3 regions of the Mesorhizobium sp. M0618 genome follow, and region 1 is predicted to be linked to each of the others. Evidence: riboswitches for the same ligand, from Rfam matches in the RefSeq annotation. Region 1 holds a riboswitch; each other region holds the start of a gene.
The links. Region 1 has a riboswitch for thiamine pyrophosphate ahead of NKJ04_RS08270 (YkoF family thiamine/hydroxymethylpyrimidine-binding protein). Riboswitches for the same ligand answer to the same signal wherever they lie in the genome.
Positions count from the first base shown of each region.

Region 2: linked by a shared signal. The riboswitch ahead of thiB (thiamine ABC transporter substrate binding subunit) and the one ahead of NKJ04_RS08270 (YkoF family thiamine/hydroxymethylpyrimidine-binding protein) in region 1 are both predicted to bind thiamine pyrophosphate.
Region 3: linked by a shared signal. The riboswitch ahead of thiC (phosphomethylpyrimidine synthase ThiC) and the one ahead of NKJ04_RS08270 (YkoF family thiamine/hydroxymethylpyrimidine-binding protein) in region 1 are both predicted to bind thiamine pyrophosphate.

Region 1 covers NZ_JAMYQH010000005.1:187,474-193,404, reverse strand. Annotated here, with positions in the region: gene NKJ04_RS08280 (ABC transporter ATP-binding protein) at 1-200, opposite strand, end outside; gene NKJ04_RS08275 (ABC transporter permease) at 197-958, opposite strand; gene NKJ04_RS08270 (YkoF family thiamine/hydroxymethylpyrimidine-binding protein) at 1,054-1,662, opposite strand; TPP riboswitch at 1,653-1,766, opposite strand; gene NKJ04_RS08265 (RodZ family helix-turn-helix domain-containing protein) at 1,962-2,282, shown strand; gene NKJ04_RS08260 (formyltransferase family protein) at 2,327-3,358, opposite strand; gene NKJ04_RS08255 (hypothetical protein) at 3,489-3,722, opposite strand; gene msrA (peptide-methionine (S)-S-oxide reductase MsrA) at 3,748-4,266, opposite strand; gene NKJ04_RS08245 (glycosyltransferase family 39 protein) at 4,406-5,848, opposite strand.
Region 2 covers NZ_JAMYQH010000030.1:47,227-53,157, reverse strand. Annotated here, with positions in the region: gene NKJ04_RS26600 (M48 family metalloprotease) at 1-407, opposite strand, end outside; gene thiQ (thiamine ABC transporter ATP-binding protein) at 664-1,455, opposite strand; gene thiP (thiamine/thiamine pyrophosphate ABC transporter permease) at 1,448-3,067, opposite strand; gene thiB (thiamine ABC transporter substrate binding subunit) at 3,311-4,309, opposite strand; TPP riboswitch at 4,353-4,467, opposite strand; gene NKJ04_RS26580 (thiamine diphosphokinase) at 4,555-5,214, shown strand; gene NKJ04_RS26575 (ABC-F family ATP-binding cassette domain-containing protein) at 5,216-5,931, shown strand, end outside.
Region 3 covers NZ_JAMYQH010000033.1:26,540-32,470, reverse strand. Annotated here, with positions in the region: gene NKJ04_RS27680 (thiazole synthase) at 1-651, opposite strand, end outside; gene thiS (sulfur carrier protein ThiS) at 653-850, opposite strand; gene thiO (glycine oxidase ThiO) at 819-1,820, opposite strand; gene thiC (phosphomethylpyrimidine synthase ThiC) at 1,817-3,652, opposite strand; TPP riboswitch at 3,756-3,872, opposite strand; gene NKJ04_RS27660 (ATP-grasp domain-containing protein) at 4,096-5,400, opposite strand.

The DNA of each region.
Region 1 (5,931 bases):
TCGAGCGGCGCGCCGTCGAACAACATCTCGCCCTCGCCATGCTCGGCGCCGGTCAGAAGCTGAAAGAGCGTCGATTTGCCGGCGCCCGAGGGTCCAAGAATCGAGACGAATTCACCAGCGCCGACGCTAAGCGAAATATCGGCCAGCACGTCGAGCCGACCGAACGCCTTGCGCACGTGCCGCAGTTCCAGCCGGCTCATCGCCAGGCTCCCTTCCCGGCGGTTTCCTTGCCGGCCCGCTCCCAGGGCATCGCAAGGCGCTGCAGCAGTACAGTCAACCCGAACAGGACAAGGGTCAGGGCAGCGCTCACTCCGACGGCGGCAAGAACCAGGTCAGGACGGAAATTGTTCTTGGCGTTGAGCATGTAGATGCCCAGCCCCTTCGCGGCCCCCGCATATTCGGCGAAGATCGCGCCGACCACGGCGTAGGTGATGGAGATCCTCAAGCCAGCGAAGAAATAGGGCAGCGCCGAAGGCAGCCGTGCCAGCACGAAGATGCGCCAGCGCCCTGCCCCCATGGCGCGCAGCATTTGCCCGATCTCGGCCTCGGTCGACTCATAACCCTCGACCAATGCAACCAGCATCGGAAAGAAGGTAACCAGCGCCACCAGCATGATCTTGGGCGCCAGCCCGAAGCCGAACCACAGCACCACCAGCGGCGCGATGGCCACCAGCGGCAAGGTCTGGCTGACGATGAAGACGGGAAACAGCGCACGCCGCAGCGGCTGGAAGAAGTCGACCAGCATCGACAGCACGAAGGCGGCGCTGAGCGAACAGGCAAAGCCGAGCAGCGTGGCGCCGATGGTCGGAATGGCGTTGTCGGCCAGCGCCTGGCGATTGAGCAGCGCTTGCTCGAAAACGCGCGACGGCGCCGGCAGCATCGTCGGCCTGATGCCGGAATAGGTGGCATAAAGCTCCCACGCCACTAGGAGCAAACCGACCGAGATCATGGCCGGCATTGCCTTGACAAGAAGGCCCGCGATCGGGCGCGAAGCGAATGATGATGAGACCACGGGAGATAACCTTTGACGGCCGCGCGGATGCGGCGGCAGCTTCAGACAGCCGACGGGCTGTTGGCCGAGACCGTGACGTCGAGGGTTACGTGGCCGGCGCCTGGTCCGAAGCGGCAGAAGGCCTCGTCCAGCGCCGAAAAGATCGCACCGGCATCACCGCGCAGTTTCGTGCAGAAATGCTTGGAACGCTCATAGACGCCGGACTGCTTGAGAAAATCGATGCAGCCGTAGATCTCGTCCATGTGGTCGTCGGTGCCCATCACATAGAGCGAGAACTGCGCCGCCGCCGGCTGGCCGGTGGCAGCAGCATTGCGCACCGCCGCGATGGCCGCATCCTTGCGCGGGCCGAGTGGCCCGACAGGCCCGCCAAGTGCATCGGAGCGGCAGATCGGATCATCCGGCTCGCCAGGGCACCCGCGCGAGATGGTGGCCGACAACACGCAATGTTTGCCGCTACGTGCCGCCGCCACGAAGAGGTCGCGCATGGCGGGAAACAGCACTTCGGGCGACCCGACCAGCAAGGTCGAGATGTCGTCGGTCTCGATCCTGAGCTTGTCGCGCCAGGGATCGAGCGCACCGAGCGCGCCAAGAATGACACCGACGAATTCGTCGGTCATGGGGTATAGGGAAATCTGTGCGCCTGAAAACATCGCCCGCCTCGCTCCGCTGGTATTACCCAGATCAGCTTCTAGGGTCTGTGGGCTTGCCGCCCCCGTCTCAGCCCCGACCGTACGGAGCACCCCTGTGGATGTGCGCCTTAAAGCATCATTCGAGTTCAAGGGAAAGCCGTTTTTTCAGAGCACTGCGCCAAAAGCATTGCGCCAGTCACGGTGCGCCTGAGCGGAATTTTGTCGGGAACCTTCGCCGCCGCGACCGGTTGTCCCCACAGTCGCAACGCGATCACTTTCGTAGAAAATAAGCGACGACTTCACAGAAATGGAGACAAACCATGTTCATGAAAATCCTCGCAGCTTCGGTTCTCACCATTGGTCTGGCCACGTCAGCCATGGCGCAAAGCGCCGGCAGCAACAACGCAAATGGAAGCGGCAGCGGCAAGTCGGTGACGGTTGAGCCGAACACGCCGGCTTCCCCGAATACGATCGAGCCGGACACTGTCGACCCGGGCACGACCAACAGCACGACTGGCACGGTAGGGGACATGAATTCGAACGCGGATCAGAATTGCCCGACCAACCCGCAAGGCGCGCAGCCGGACGCCGATGGTAACGCGACGGCGCCAACGGTAAACGATAATCATTGTGGCAAGTAACCACGTCGCAAACGGATGAAGCCGCTGGGCATCGCCCAGCGACTTCATCCGTTTTTCTGGTCCGCAGCACTCGCTTTGCCGAACAGCCGGATTTCTGGAGCGGGTCTCCCGGCGGGCGGGCGCGAAAATAGGTGTTTCGAATTGAGCAGCCGTTTGAGCACTCTACCGTAGGTAAAATACAGGACCCGACCGTTGGCGAGATCAAATTCCACTGTTCCCCACCGCCTGACCGGAGCCTTTCCTGTGCAGGGCCCCAGCCTTCTGATCTGGAATCCCAGCCTGACTTTGCGCGTTCCGATTTCAAGATAGATGCCTGGCAGAAGGCCAAGCACATGCCATAGCCGTACAACATGCTCGACCGACATGGCCGGCGAGATTATCAGGTGGCTGGGCTGAAGCCGCGCCCAGACGAAATCGCCTTTCGGCTGCGGCATTCCTGACAACAGCCCCCGGCAGTAGGTCGGCACCGCCTCGCTCACCAGAATCCGCATAGCGGTTGCCGTGCTGTCGACCAGGGCTTCTCTCGATGTCCAGTCAGCTTCGGAAAACGGCACCTGCCCGAGAATGTCACCCTCGTCAAAACCGGCGGACATCTTGTGGAGCGTGACGCCGCCATGAGCCGCATGCCGGCCGTCCACGGCCAAGCGCTGGATCGGGTGGGGCCCTCGATAGTCGGGGAGCAGCGCCGGGTGGAGGTTGACCCCGCCTTTGGAAAAATGGCCAAGAACCTCTTGAGGGATCAAGACAGGCAAAGTGTAGCAGACCAGCACATCGGCGCGGACGTCAGACAATTGCCGACCAAGCGCATTCCAATCGTAAGGGCGGCCAAATTCGATCAACTTGACAGGCGTGTTACCGATAAACCGCCTGAGCAGCAGCTTGCGTTGAAGCCTTCGCCGGAAATTGCCAATGCTGAAACCAGTGGGACGACGCCGGAACCCGGGCACGATGATCGCGCCAATTGCATTTCCAGCCTCTAGCCAGCCGGCGAGCAGAGGCCCGGTATAGTTAGAGATATCGAGGACAAAAACGGCTGTGATCGGCTCCGAGTGATCGGTCGATTCGATCGGCCTCATCTTCGGCGGCTCAAACGGGCCGACAGATCAGGGCGAGCTTGTCAGGTCGGCTGAGTGGAAGGCGATGCCAAGGCAGTGACAACCGAAAGACGCTCGCGTTTTACAAACACTGGCTTTTCGTAAACTTTTTTCACGGCCCGTCTCCCGAAATCAACTCTTCCTGCGCAGTTGGACCGCGATACGGCAGGCTGTCAACCGCCTGACCGTGTTTGCCTACCGCATCCGCATTCGCCGTTGACGAAGGTGTTCGAAGGGCGCTTTCGCACATTGGTGAAAGCTCGATGGCTTCACCGACGCGACAAGCCGCGCTGACCGAAAGGGGTTTGGATGCGATGATCTGCTCGACGACACCGTCGAGCAGCAATGCAGGGCAAATCGCAGTTGCAAATCTACGAAACCGCCGTCTCGCGAACCGGCAGCTTCCAGCCTGGCCTGACGAAGTGGCAGGTGTATCCGTTGGGATATTTCTCCAGATAGTCCTGATGCTCGGGCTCGGCTTCCCAGAATGGACCAACGGGTGCGACTTCGGTGACAACCTTGCCCGGCCACAGGCCCGAGGCATCGACATCGGCGATGGTGTCCTCGGCGACGCGCTTCTGTTCGTCGCTGGTGTAATAGATCGCCGAGCGATAACTCGTCCCGACATCGTTGCCCTGGCGGTTGCGCGTCGTCGGATCGTGGATCTGGAAAAAGCGTTCCAGCAGCGTGCTATAGCTTATGATGGCCGGATCGAAATTGATCTCGATCGCTTCGGCGTGGCTGCCATGGTTGCGATAGGTGGCGTTGGGCACGTCGCCGCCGCTGTAGCCGACGCGGGTGGAGATGACGCCTGGATAGCGCCGTATCAAATCCTGCATGCCCCAGAAACAGCCGCCGGCAAGGACTGCACGTTCGGTCGAAGTCGCCATGTCACGTCTCCTCAAAAGCAATTCCAGGAAAAGTGTAAAGTGTGTAGCGGTTTTCCGTCTGGAATTGCGTAAAAGCAAGTGGTCTCGCCATAAATGGGCATTGTCACCTGCTTCGTCCAGCGGACGCGGTGGATCTACTTCAGTTGCTCGTTTGGGCGAGCCTGTCGATCAAACCCGGTAGCTTCATGCCAGGCGGAATGGCGGCAAAGCTGATCGCCACCGGTGGTGCCCTGAGCGACCAGTCGAAAAGAACGGTCTTGACGGGGATGTTGCCCAGCCACGCCAGCAGCCGAGGTGGCACGCCGCTCCCGGGCCAGACCAGGAGCATGCCGTGATCGCGCAGCCGCTGGCTGGTGATCCAGGGGGCGAGCCGCATGTCGAGGTCGGTGAAGATCGACGGCTTGTCATAGGCGTTGAGGCCCGCCAGCAACGCGATGCGGGTATCGCCGCCGACGATGTCGAGCCGACCGGGCACCGCCGCGTGCCAGACCGCCTCGGCTTCGTCCGAAATCTGCCGCGCTGGCCAGCAGACGGCATCCATGCGCCCGCGCAAATTGCAACTCGTCCAGCGGATGCCCGCATAGGCACCGGACATGCCGAGGATGCAGGCGAACGCGCAGATCGCCAGCCGTCGCAGTTCGACGGCGCCGAGCCGATGACCCAGCAAGGCGAGCGCCACAACGCCGACCAGATTGTACATCGGCGCGCCCCACGCCTCGCCGGCGCCGGTGAACAGCGAAGCCACCATGACAAGCACCGCCGGACCAAGCCCCATCCACACGAGATAGACCAGCGCGCCGCGCTCGATGGGCTGTTCCGGCGCGGGCGAACGCCGCAACAGCCCCGATATCGCCAGCACCAGCAATAAGCCGCAGAGCCCCGCCATTTGGACACCGATATAGTAAAGGCGGGCGCGGTGGACCAACACCCATTCATCGCGGCCGGCGGCATAGGTCAGCGGCAGGAAATCGATGCGGTAGAGCTGGACGGCCAGCGGCGCGGCGACGGCGAGGAAAACCGCGAGCCCAAGCCAGGGCCAGGGCGTGGCGAGCCGGTTGCGTGCCCGTGTGTCCGACAACAGCCAGATCGCCCCGAAGAGCAACAGCAACCCGGTGGAAAACTTGGCATAGAGCCCGACGCCCGACACCAGTCCGAGCGGCAGCCACCAGCCCGGCCCACCGCCACGGCCCGCACGCCACAGCAGCCAGCAGATTGCGGCCCAGAAGGGCATCTGCGCGTAATCATGATTGAACTGCGGTGTCGGCCAGCCGAAGAAATACAATGACGGCATCAAAAGCACGGCGGCCAGCGCGCGGGTTCTCCCGAGCATGTCGCGGGCCAGCAGGTAGACGAAGACGAAGGTCGCCGAGACGACAAGCTGGGCGAGCAGATATTGCGGCCAGCGGAACGATCCGGTCAGAAGATGGCTGATCTCGAGCAGCCAGCCGGGAAGCTGCGGATGCTTGTAGGTCAAAAGCACCCATTCGCGGCCCCACATGAAGCTCTCGACGACATCGCCGGGCGGGGCGGCATCGACAAGCGCCGGAACCACGGTCCAGCACAGGATCTGCGTCAGGCACAAAGCGCCAGGCCGGCTTCTGGATAGCGCATCAGACCCGGCCAGATCGACGACTGCCGCCAGTCGCCTGGAACAGAACTGCCGAC
Region 2 (5,931 bases), on a different contig from region 1:
ACGGCGGCAAGCTCGGCCGAATCATTGGCCAGCGCCAGGAGGCCGCGGGTGATGTAGAGATAGCCGCCCGGCAGCGCGAAGGCGTTGACGTTGGGCGAATTTAAAATGGTGATGCGATAGGTCTGTGTCGGGTTGGCGGACACCACCGTCAAACTACCGACCACCTTGGCGACCATGCGTTCGAGCTTGGGGTCGGAATATTCACCGCCATAAGTCGCCAGGATGCGCGGGTGCTGCGCCTTGGCCAATTCGGCGAGCTTGTTGTTGGCGCCGACATTGTCCACCGTGATAGGCTTGTCGGAAGGCTGGAAGCCGGATTCCTGAACTTCCGGCGGCGTGAACATCTGGCAGCTTGCCAACGCCACGGCAAAACCGGCCAGCGCGAGAAAACGCGCCAGCGGTTTCATTCCCAATGTGTTAGCGCCGATCGCCAGAACGGCTTCCTTTCGGGTCCCGACGCATGACCACGAAAATCGGGGGCGATCTTCGGAACGTGTCATGCGCTATCTCAAACTGCTGCAGCATCCGTGCCCGTCCCTTAGGGCGGCGGCGGATACTGCAGGCAAATCACGGCCTGTGCCGGACCGGTAGGGCGGACCTAGCCACACTCCCCCGGTCATGGCAAGCAAACGCCACATCGCCTGGAGCCGGTTTGACCGTAAATTATGTCCGCTTCCGGGCAACATCGCGTGATGTGGAATATCCAGTACCCGCGCCGATATAGCGCCGGAACGCCTCCGGACCAGCCCCGGTAAAGAAATCATCAGCCTTGCCGGTTGCGGCCACCAACCCATTGTCGACAAACACCATGTGCTCGCCGATGCGGCGTGCATCCTCGGGCTGGTGGGTGACAAATAGCACCGTCATGGCGCGTTCGGCATGAACGGCAGCAACCAGATCCAGCATCTCGTCGCGCAAAGCGGGTCCGAGCGAAGCAAAGGGCTCGTCGAGCAGCAACACCGGTCGGTCGCGCACCAGCACGCGGGCCAGTGCGACGCGCTGGCGTTCGCCCCCGGAGAGCTCGCGCGGTAGGCGTTTCTCCTTGCCCGCGAGACCGGTGCGCGCAAGCGCCTCGGCGACCGCGGCGCGGTCCGCCTCGGTCAGTCCCAGGGAGGGCGAGCGGCCGAGCCCGACATTCTGCTCGACGGAAAGATGCGCGAAGAGATTGTTCTCCTGGAACACCATCGACACCGGCCGCGCCGAGGCCGGCTCGGTGCTGACATCGGCCCCGCCGATCAGCACGCGGCCCGATTGTGGGGTCTCGAAGCCGGCGACCAGATTGAGCAGTGTCGACTTGCCCGAACCGCTCGGACCCATGATGGCGGTGATCTTCGCCGTGGCGAACTCGACGTCGAAGACAAGTGGCGCATCGCCATAGCTGCCATAACTGAACGACACATTGTCCAGCCGCACCGGCGCGCCCTTTTCGAGCCTGTTGGCCGCCCTCTCACGCATCGCGGACCTTCTCCCTTCCCAGCCAGTGCGCCGCCACGATCAACGCGAGACAGACGAGGCCGAGCAGCAGTGCCAGGCCGGCGGCATCCTCGGTGCGGTAGCTGCCCATCCGTGCCAGAAGAAGGTAGGGCAATGTCTGCACGGAATCACTGCCGAACAGGGCAATGACACCGAGATCGCCGAGCGACAGCGCCATGGCGAAAGCGAAGGCCGTGGCGAGCGGTCGCCGCAGCGACGGCCAGTCGACCAGCATCAGCCGGTTCCAGCCCGCAATGCCGAGCTGTGCGCAGAGCCGTTCGTGACGCTCGCTGGCCGCATCATAGGCGGGACGCACGGCGCGCAGGGCGAACGGCATCGCCATCACCGCATTGACGGTGACGACCATGACCGGGGCGATGGCAAAGACATCGCCGGCATGGCGCAGCAACAGGAACCAGCCGGCGCCGACGACGATCGGCGGCACGACAAGGACAAAACCGGCGCCTGTATCGGTGGCGCGTTCGAGCAGTGTCTTTGCGCCGGCACGGCGGTTCAGCGCCAGTGCCCGCCGCGCCATGGTCAGCGCCAGCGACAGCATCACCGAAAGCAGCGCCGACAGGAAGGCGAGCGCCGCGCTGGTCAGCGTTGCCTGCCGGACGGTGGCCTCGCTGGCCAAACGGCCGAGGTCCGCACCCAACCCGGCCACCACGGTTGCCGCCATCGGCCCAACGACGAACAGCAGCGCCAGGATGATGACTAGCGCGTTCAACCAGGTCTCGCTCCGATTGACCGAGAGATAGCGGCGTTGCGCGACCGGCAAATTGGTGTCGCCGACCACATTGGCGCCCAGGCGCGTCAGGGCCAGCACAACGATAAAGGTCAAGGCGATCTGCAACAGCGTCAGTGTAACGGCCCGCGCGGGATCGAAATCGAAGCGCAGCGCCTGGTAGATGCCGACCTCAAGCGTCGTCGCGGCCGGCCCGCCGCCGAGCGTCAGCACGATGGTGAAGGATGTGATGCAGAGCATGAACACCAGCCCGGCGACGCCGGGCAGTGCGGCGCGCAGCGTTGGCCATTCGATCAGCCGGAACGCCGGCCGCGCCGCCATGCCGAGCTGGCTCGCCAACCGCCATTGGTCGGCCGGTATGGTCTGCAGCGCCTCGAGGAACAGCCGCGTCGCCAGCGGCAGGTTGAAGAAGACATGGGCGACGAGGATGCCGGACAGGCCATAGATGCCCGGCCAGCTTCCCCCGCCGATCACGGCAAGCACGCCGGCGAAATAGCCGGCACGGCCATAAAGCGCCAGGATGCCGAGTGCTGCGACAATAGCCGGCAGCGCCAACGGCACGGCGAAGATCTGCAGGATGAAGGCGCGAGCGAAGAAACGTGGGTGCCGCGACAGAGCGCGCGCCACGAACAGCGCCGGGATGACCGAAAGCAGCGTCGAGAGCGCCGCTTGCCAGAGCGTGAAGCGAATGACGCGAAGCAGATAGGGATCGAAGGTTGCCCAGGCGCCCGAGAAATCATGGGCGCCCTCGAAAAGCAGGCCAGCAAACGCGCCGCCGATCAGCAGCGCGATTGCAGCGAGCGCGAGGGTGCCAGCGGTGATGCGGGGGTCAGACGCGCGTTGCACGCTGGACCACCATTCTTTCCATCGCGGCAATTACAAAGGATTGCGTTCCTTGGCGCCCCCCTCTGTCCTGCCGGACATCTCCCCCTCCAGGGAGGAGATCGGCCGTCACCCATGCTTCCGCTAGTCTCCAACGTTGCCGGACTATAACCAGCAACGACGCTGCCAATCTCCCCCCTTGAGGGGGAGATTGCCGGCAGGCCAGAGGGGGGTGGAGTGGCGCGAACATCAAAAGAACTCGCAAGCCTACTTGCTCATCACCGCCAGCCATTCATCGACCCAAGCCTTGCGGTTGGCAGCGACCTCTTGCGGGCTGAACAGCAAGGTCTTGGTCGGCTTGACCAGTTTGTCGAAGGCCGGATTGAGCGGCTTGTCGGTCTTGCCGGCCGGGAACATCCAGTTGGTCTCGGGGATGGCATCCTGGAATTTCGGCCCGGTCATGAAGGCGATGAACTTGGCCGCCAGCGGGTTCTTGGCCCCCGCCGTGGTGATACCCGCTACTTCTATCTGCAAATACTCGCCCTCCTCGAACGACGCTGCCTGATAGCGCTCTGTCTTCTCGGCGACCATGTGGTAGGCCGGCGACGTCGTGTAGGACAGCACCATCGGCGCCTCGCCCTTGGTGAACAGCCCATAGGCCTCGCTCCAGCCCGGCGTCACGGTCAGCACTTTCGCCTTGAGCTTGGCCCAGGCCTCGGGCGCCTTGTCGCCATAGACTGACTTGACCCACAGAAGCAGACCGAGGCCCGGCGTGGAGGTGCGCGGATCCTGGATGACGATCTTGTCATCGGCACTGCCCTCGACCAGCTCTTTCAGGCTTTTCGGCGGGATCTTCAGCTTCTCGGTGTCGTAGACGACGGCGAAATATCCGTAGTCAAAGGGGACAAAAGTATCGTCGCTCCAGCCACCCGGCACGTTGACATCAGTTACGCCGCCATGCGGCGCGAACAAGCCTGACGCCTTGGCATCGGCGGTGAGATTGGTGTCGAGGCCAAGCACGATATCGGCCTTGGTCGATGCGCCTTCCAATCTGACGCGGTTGAGCAGCGCGACGCCGTCGGCGACGGAGACGAACTCGACATCGCAGCCGCATTCGGCCTCGAACTCCTTCTTCACCACGGGACCCGGACCCCAGTCGGCGGTAAAGCTCTCATAGGTGTAGACGGTGAGTTTGTCCTTGGCCAAGGCCGGTCCGGACAGGACCACGGCCATTGCTGAGACTAGAGCGTATAAATGCGTGCGCATCGGCGCCTCCTTCGTTCGAATTGAAAGGAATTGAGGCGTCGGACTGTCCGAAACGTCTAATCCCTCCGCCGGTACAAACCGGATCAGGTTCAGCGGGTTGGCGAGACTGCCTCTCAGCCGGTCCGCGAAGATCGCGTCCGGCACCCCGTTAGAGCGTTTCGACACATAGGCCGGGCCGATCCCCCATGCAAGTGGGAGTTTGCCGCCTTCCGTTTCCCGTGCCGGGCTGGTAAGGGCCACACGATATGAGCACATTCACCATCCTGCTTGGCGGCGATCTCATCCGCACGCCACGGCTCGACCGCCAGGCCGAAGGCTCCCGCGTCATCGCCGCCGACGCCGGCATCGGGCATGCGCGGCTGCTGGGTCTCGTGCCCGAACTGTGGGTGGGCGATTTCGATTCCGTGCCAGCCAAGCTGCCTGACGATCTCGCTGCCGTGCCGCGCCGGACCTTCCCGGCGGAAAAGGACCAGACCGATGGCGAACTGGCCATTGCCGCCGCACTCGAGCGCGGCGCGACCCGCCTGGTGCTCGCCGGTGCTTTCGGCGGCAAGCGCGCCGACCACGCTTTCCTGCATCTGGCGCTTGCCCTCCGGCTGGCCGAGGCCGGGACTGATGTGCTCCTGACCAGCGGCGCCCAGGAGGGCATTCCCCTGCTGCGCGGAACGGCCGGCTTCGACTATGCCGATGGCACGCTGTTTTCGGTGCTCGGCTTTTCCGAGCTCGCCGGCCTGACCGTCACCGGCGCCAAATGGCCGCTGAACCACGTCAAGGTGGCGTTCGGTTCGTCGCTGACCATCTCCAACGAGGTCAAGTCCGACAAGACCGGGGGCCGCCTCGAAATCGCGCTCGGCCATGGCCGCGCGATGCTGCTCGCTCATCCCTATCCCTTACCTGAAAGCTGACATGGCCCCGCCTCTTCTCAACCTCGACGGGATAAAACTGACCTTCGGCGGCACGCCGCTGCTCGACGGCGCCGCCTTGACGGCTTCGGCCGGCGACAAGATTGCACTGGTCGGCCGCAACGGGTCGGGCAAGTCGACCCTGCTGAAGATCGCCGCTGGCCTGATCGAGCCGCAGGACGGCGAGGTGTTCCGCCAGCCTTCGGCAACTATCCGCTATTTGCCGCAGATGCCCGACATGGAGGGCTTTGCGACTGTCCGCGCCTATATCGAGGCCGGGCTTGGCCCTGCCGACGATCCCTACCGCGCCAGCTATCTGATGGAGCATCTCGGACTGTCGGGTGAGGAACGTCCGAACGATCTGTCGGGCGGCGAGGCGAGGCGTGCTGCCCTTGCCCGCGTCATGGCGCCGGAGCCAGACATCCTGCTGCTCGATGAGCCGACCAACCATCTCGACCTCTCGGTCATCGAATGGCTGGAAGAAGAACTCATCCGCACCTCCTCGGCACTGATCGTCATCTCGCACGACCGCCGCTTTCTCGAACGTGTGTCGCGCGCCACCATCTGGCTCGATCGCGGCCAGACCCGCAGGCTGGACAAGGGCTTTGGCCATTTCGAGGAATGGCGCGACCTGGTCCTGGAGGAAGAAGAGCGCGAGCAGCATAAACTCGGCCGCCAGATCGTTCGCGAAGAGCATTGGCTGCGCTACGGCGTGACGGC
Region 3 (5,931 bases), on a different contig from region 1:
GCCGACCGGATCGGCCGCCCTGGCGACCGCCGTGTTCAGGAGCACGGCGTCAAAGCCGAGTTCCATGACAGTCGCCGCGTGCGACGGCCGTCCGAGCCCCGCATCCACAATCAGCGGAACGCCCGGGAAATGCCCGCGCATTGAGCGCAGGGCCGGAATGTTGACCGGCCCGAGGGCGGAACCGATCGGTGCACACCAGGGCATCAAGACCTTGCAGCCCGCCGCAAGGAGTCGCTCGGCGACGACGAGGTCGTCGGTGGTATAGGGGAATACATCAAAGCCGTCCTCGCACAGGATGCGGGCGGCTTCGACCAGGCCGAAAACATCCGGCTGCAGCGTGTCATGGTTGCCGATCACTTCGAGCTTGATCCAGTTGGTACCGAAAACTTCGCGCGCCATCTTCGCAGTCGTGACAGCTTCCTTGACGGAGTGGCAGCCAGCAGTGTTGGGCAGGATTCTGACGCCGAGCGATCGGATCAACGACCAGAATTTTTCGCCGGCCCTGCCGCCTGCCATCTCACGGCGCAACGAGACGGTCACCACCGCCGTGCCCGATGCCCTGACCGCATCGGCAAGGATGGCCGGCGAAGGATACTGAGCCGTGCCGAGAAGCAGTCGGGAGGGAAGCGTCGTTCCAAGAAGGTCGAACATGCTAGCCGCCCTGCATGGGCGAGAGGATTTCAATCCGGTCGCCGTCGTTCAACTGGAATTCCGCCCGGTTGGCTTTCTGCACCAGGTCGTTGTTGACGGCGGTCGCGAGCCAATCGCCCTCATAGTCAAGCGCGGCAAGCAGCCCGGCCAGCGTGGTGGCGGCAACCTCATGCGCTTCGCCGTTGACCATCAGTTTCATGAGCAAGCTCCTTGGTTCTGTCTTGACTGAAAACCAGGTCGGCAGCCTGGCGCGCCATGGCGGGAGCCAGGAGAAAACCGTGACGATAGAGGCCGTTGATCGCGATGATTTCACCGTTCGTTTCGACGCGCGGCAAATTGTCGGGAAAGGCTGGGCGGACGCCGACACCGGTTTCAACGATCTCGGCCTCGCCAAAGGCCGGGTGGAGGGCATAGGCGGTACCCAGCAGCTCCATCATGGAACGCGCCGTCACCGGTCCGGCGCTCTGGCTTTCAATCATCGTCGCTCCGATCATGAAACGGTGATCGGTGCGCGGCACGGCATAAAGCGGAAAGCGCGGATGCAGCAAACGGACCGGCCGCGACAGCGAGACATCAGGCGTGCGAAGAATCAGCATTTCGCCGCGAACACCGCGCAGCCTGTCATCGGCCGCTGCCATTCCCATACAGTCTATCTGACGGGCGAAACCCGAAACAGGCCGGGCGTCGCAGCCGAAGTGGAATTTGACACCCATGGTCGCAAGCTTGTCATGAAGTGCCGCCATCGCCGGGCGTGGGTCGAGGTGAGCCTCGTCGGGGAAGAGCAATCCGCGGCGGAAGCGGCCGGCTAAGTCGGGCTCCAGCAAGGCAATTTCATCTTCCTCGACGCGCCGATAGCCCGTCGTGCGGCTGGCGAACCGGTCGAGCTCGCGCGCATCGCGCGGCGCGGCCAAGACCAGCGTTCCCCGTCGTGCTACCAAGCCGGGCGTTGCGGCGTCCCACCAGTCGGCGGCGTCGCGTCCGAGATCCAGCACCGGCTGCTCGGCGCTTTCACGCTCGCACCACGGTGCCAACATGCCACCGGCGAACCACGACGCATTGCCGCTAAGGGCAGTCCTTGTCTCGGCAACGGTAACCACCGCGCCGCGTGCGGCGAACTCGAAGGCGACGGTGAGGCCGGCAACGCCGGCCCCTTTGACCAAGACCTTCATGATGGCTCACGTGGCTGAGCTATGAGCGGCGCGCCGGTCTCGTCCGCCGGCAGGTAGAGATCACCGCCCTCGCGGTATTTCGCCGCCATCGCCGCCATGCCCTCTTTCTGCGCCTCGGCACGGATATCGTGAGAGATGCGCATCGAGCAGAATTTCGGTCCGCACATCGAGCAGAAATGCGCCACCTTGTGCGCTTCCTTGGGCAAAGTCTGGTCGTGGAAGGACCGCGCGGTTTCCGGGTCGAGCGACAGATTGAACTGGTCCTCCCAGCGGAACTCGAAGCGCGCGCGCGAAAGCGCATCATCCCTGACTTTCGCTGCCGGATGGCCCTTCGCCAGATCGGCTGCATGGGCGGCGATCTTGTAGGTGATCACGCCAATCTTGACGTCGTTGCGGTCGGGAAGGCCGAGATGCTCTTTCGGCGTGACGTAGCAAAGCATTGCGGTGCCGAACCAGCCTATCATGGCGGCACCGATGCCGGAGGTGATGTGGTCATAGCCCGGCGCGATGTCGGTCGTCAGCGGGCCAAGCGTGTAGAACGGAGCCTCACCGCAGACGGCGAGCTGCTTTTCCATGTTCTGCTTGATCTTGTGCATCGGCACGTGGCCGGGGCCTTCGATCATTACCTGGCAATCCTTCGCCCAGGCGATCTGCGTCAGTTCGCCGAGCGTTTCCAACTCGGCAAATTGCGCCGCGTCGTTCGCATCGGCGATCGAGCCTGGACGAAGACCGTCGCCGAGCGAGAAGGAGACGTCGTAGGCTCTGGCGATGTCGCAGATCTCGGCGAAGTGCTCGTAGAGGAAGCTTTCCCGGTGATGGTGCAGGCACCATTTTGCCATGATCGAGCCGCCGCGCGAGACGATACCCGTGACCCGGTCAACGGTCAGCGGGATGTAATGCAGCCGCACGCCGGCGTGGATGGTGAAATAGTCGACGCCTTGCTCGGCCTGCTCGATCAGCGTGTCGCGGTAGACCTCCCAGGTCAGGTCCTCGGCAATGCCGCCAACCTTCTCGAGCGCCTGGTAGAGCGGCACCGTGCCGATCGGCACCGGCGCGTTGCGGACGATCCATTCGCGGATGTTGTGGATGTTGCGGCCGGTCGACAGGTCCATCACCGTATCGGCGCCCCAGCGGATCGCCCAGACCATTTTTTCGACCTCTTCGGCCATCGATGATGTGACGGCGGAGTTGCCGATGTTGGCGTTGATCTTGACCAGGAAATTGCGGCCGATGATCATTGGCTCGCTCTCGGGATGGTTGATGTTGGCGGGGATGATCGCCCGTCCGCGCGCCACCTCGTCACGCACGAATTCGGGCGTGACGAAATCGGGCAGCGTCGCGCCGAAAGCCTCGCCGTCGCGCTCAAGCTTGCCGCGTAGGATCTCGCGACCAAGGTTCTCGCGGATGGCGACGAACTCCATTTCTGGCGTGATGATGCCGGCGCGCGCATAGGCAAGTTGGGTCACCGCCTTGCCCTGCTTGGCCTTGAGCGGCCGATTGCGTATCGGAAATTCCGGTGTCAGGCGCTCGCCGGTGGCGTATCCATTGTCTTCCGGCCGGACGTGGCGGCCGTCGCAGTCCTCGACATCGCCGCGCGCCAAGATCCATTCGTGGCGAAGCCGGGCCAGGCCTTTTTGGATGCTGGTTTCGACAGCCGGATCGGTATAGGAGCCCGACGGGTCGTAGACGGTGACGGGCGGTTCGCCGGCTGTCGGATGGACGGAGATTTCGCGCATCGGCACCCTGATCTGCGGGTGGATGGCACCGGGCTTGTGGATCTTACGCGAAGCAGGCAGCGGTCCCGTCGACACGGCGGGGGTGAGGGCATTCATCTTGAGGCTCCTTTGCTCATGCATTGGAGACCCAGTTCTGTGCCGGAAGGATGAAAAGACGCTTCTGTCTACCTGCCGAAACAGGACCTCGGGCGTGAACTCCCGCAGAGCGCTTGCACCGTCCCTACGCCAGTATGAACTGGATCAGGTTCAACGGGTCACTGCGCCGCGAAAGCCAGCAGTATCTCAGCCCCTTGCCGGGACTCCCCTGGTGAATGCCTCAAGTTGAACGGGCCGGGGTTGTCTTGTCAAGCGCGTGTTCGTCCTGCGGCGGCGGTGGGCGGCAATCAAATTGGGCCCAAATTGGCCCGACGGCCTCGCCACGGGTCGCGGAGAAGTTCCGCGGGAGATAGGGCAGGTGTGGCCAAAGCTGCATTTGCCTCGTCAAACTTGATGTGACATTGACGTAGACGGAACTGCTGCGTTTCAAGGATCTTAAGCCGTCATTGCCTGATCGGAACAGAACTGGTGGGCCGCCCGAACGCCCCACAAACATCGTGCTCTCGATCACCTCCTATTGTCGCCGGAAAAGGGGTGATCGACCAATCGATCAAGGCGACCGCTCGCTGAAGGGCGCCCTCGGTTTCAGCACGGCTGGGCGAAGTGGCAATGACATGTCCAATCCAGTCTCGGAAATCCCCCTTCCTGACGATCGGTGTCTTGGGTTCAACATTCAATTTGACCTCGGCCACACCTAATATAGCAGCTGCCTGAGTGTCGCCACCAATCCAGTCGAGGGTGCCATCTTGATCAGGAAGCAGGAATCGCGCGGCCGCAGTATGCGAATGCTTTTTGCGCAGATCCCATTCCTCGCCAATGACAAGCTTGATGTGCTCGGTGACGAGGTCGACACCGTAAGCTAACTGGACCAGTTGAGGGTCGGGCGCGCCACTAAGACGCGGATTGACTTCAATGACAACTGGACCGCGTTTCGTGCACCGGAGTTCAATGTTAGTTGGCCCCCAGCCAAGGCCGAGAGCCCGCAAACAGCTCAGCGAAACATCGGCGATGCGCTCACGCTCCTGATCGGTTAGCAGGGCCGGATACGTCACCTCACGTATGACGAAATGGGGGAGGGGACCAAAGTCATTGGCGCAAATCGCAACGACCTCATTCCCCATAACATTAATGCTATAGAACGGGCCCTGTGCGAATTCTTCGACGAGTATTTTCGGTGTAGACCGCCATATGTGCTTTCCGCCCAATAGATAGGTCGTATGTTCGGCTACGTCTTCGAGGCTGCGGCACAATCGGACACCCATGCTGCCGCTGCCTACTGCCGGCTTAAGAATCACGGGCAGGCCGATCTCTGCAGCCGAGCTTTCTACCTCCGCCGCATTCGTTGCCAACCGATAAGCCGGTATTGGAACGCCGGCCTGCGCGAGGAGTTGGCGTTGCTTGAATTTGTCGCAGCTTCGTTCAATCGATTCAGGGTTCGGTCCCGGTAGATCGAAATGCCGGCAAAGCTTGCCAACTGTCGCATAGATTGATTCATGGTCCCCGGCAAAGCCAGTAATGCCAGCAATGTCGTGGGTAGCACGCAGCCGCGAACTTTCGCGGACCAACGCTTCGAGATTGCCAGTGTCGACACGGATTGCCTCAACGTTTTCCGCCGAAAGATAGTCGTACCGAGGTGGATCAGCCGTCAGAGTAATTGGATGAAGACCAAGACACTGAGCCGCTTGGACGTATAGCTGACCAGTACCCCTATGGCCTTCGACCAATATGAGCGCTCTTCTTCTTACCATTGCTGTTAATCCCGATGTTGCGTGCTGGCGGCGGTCCGAGGGTACCGGCGTCACTTTTATGGCCGTGCCGGACCTCAGACTCGCGGTGCCGTACCATTGTCAACGACTGACGGTTGTAAAAATCTTGTAAATTGATTTGAAGGATCTGTTGCAGCGTTGTTGATTAGGGCGGCGTCGGAGGCTTGCTCGTGTGTGATCCCGTGGGCCTTGGCGTGGCCTACCTCTCGGGTAGGGCACGCCAAGCCACATCAAACTCGCAGCACAAGAACATGCGCTCTGGTCATACCGGCTCATGGTGAGCCCTGAATCTGGAACCGGCCGATGTGTAAGCAGCGAGTCGTCAAACAGCCCCATTCAATCATGGAGTCACATCATTTAAGATCGCGAAAGCTGTCATTGCGGGTTACGGAACTGCTTTCCGATGACATTCGAAGATGCGATCGGGCGTCAGAACCGGATCGCGGACCGCCGCTTCCACCTCGGCGAGCCCGGCTGATATAATCAGGTCTGAGGCTGCGCGCCCTGTCGTTC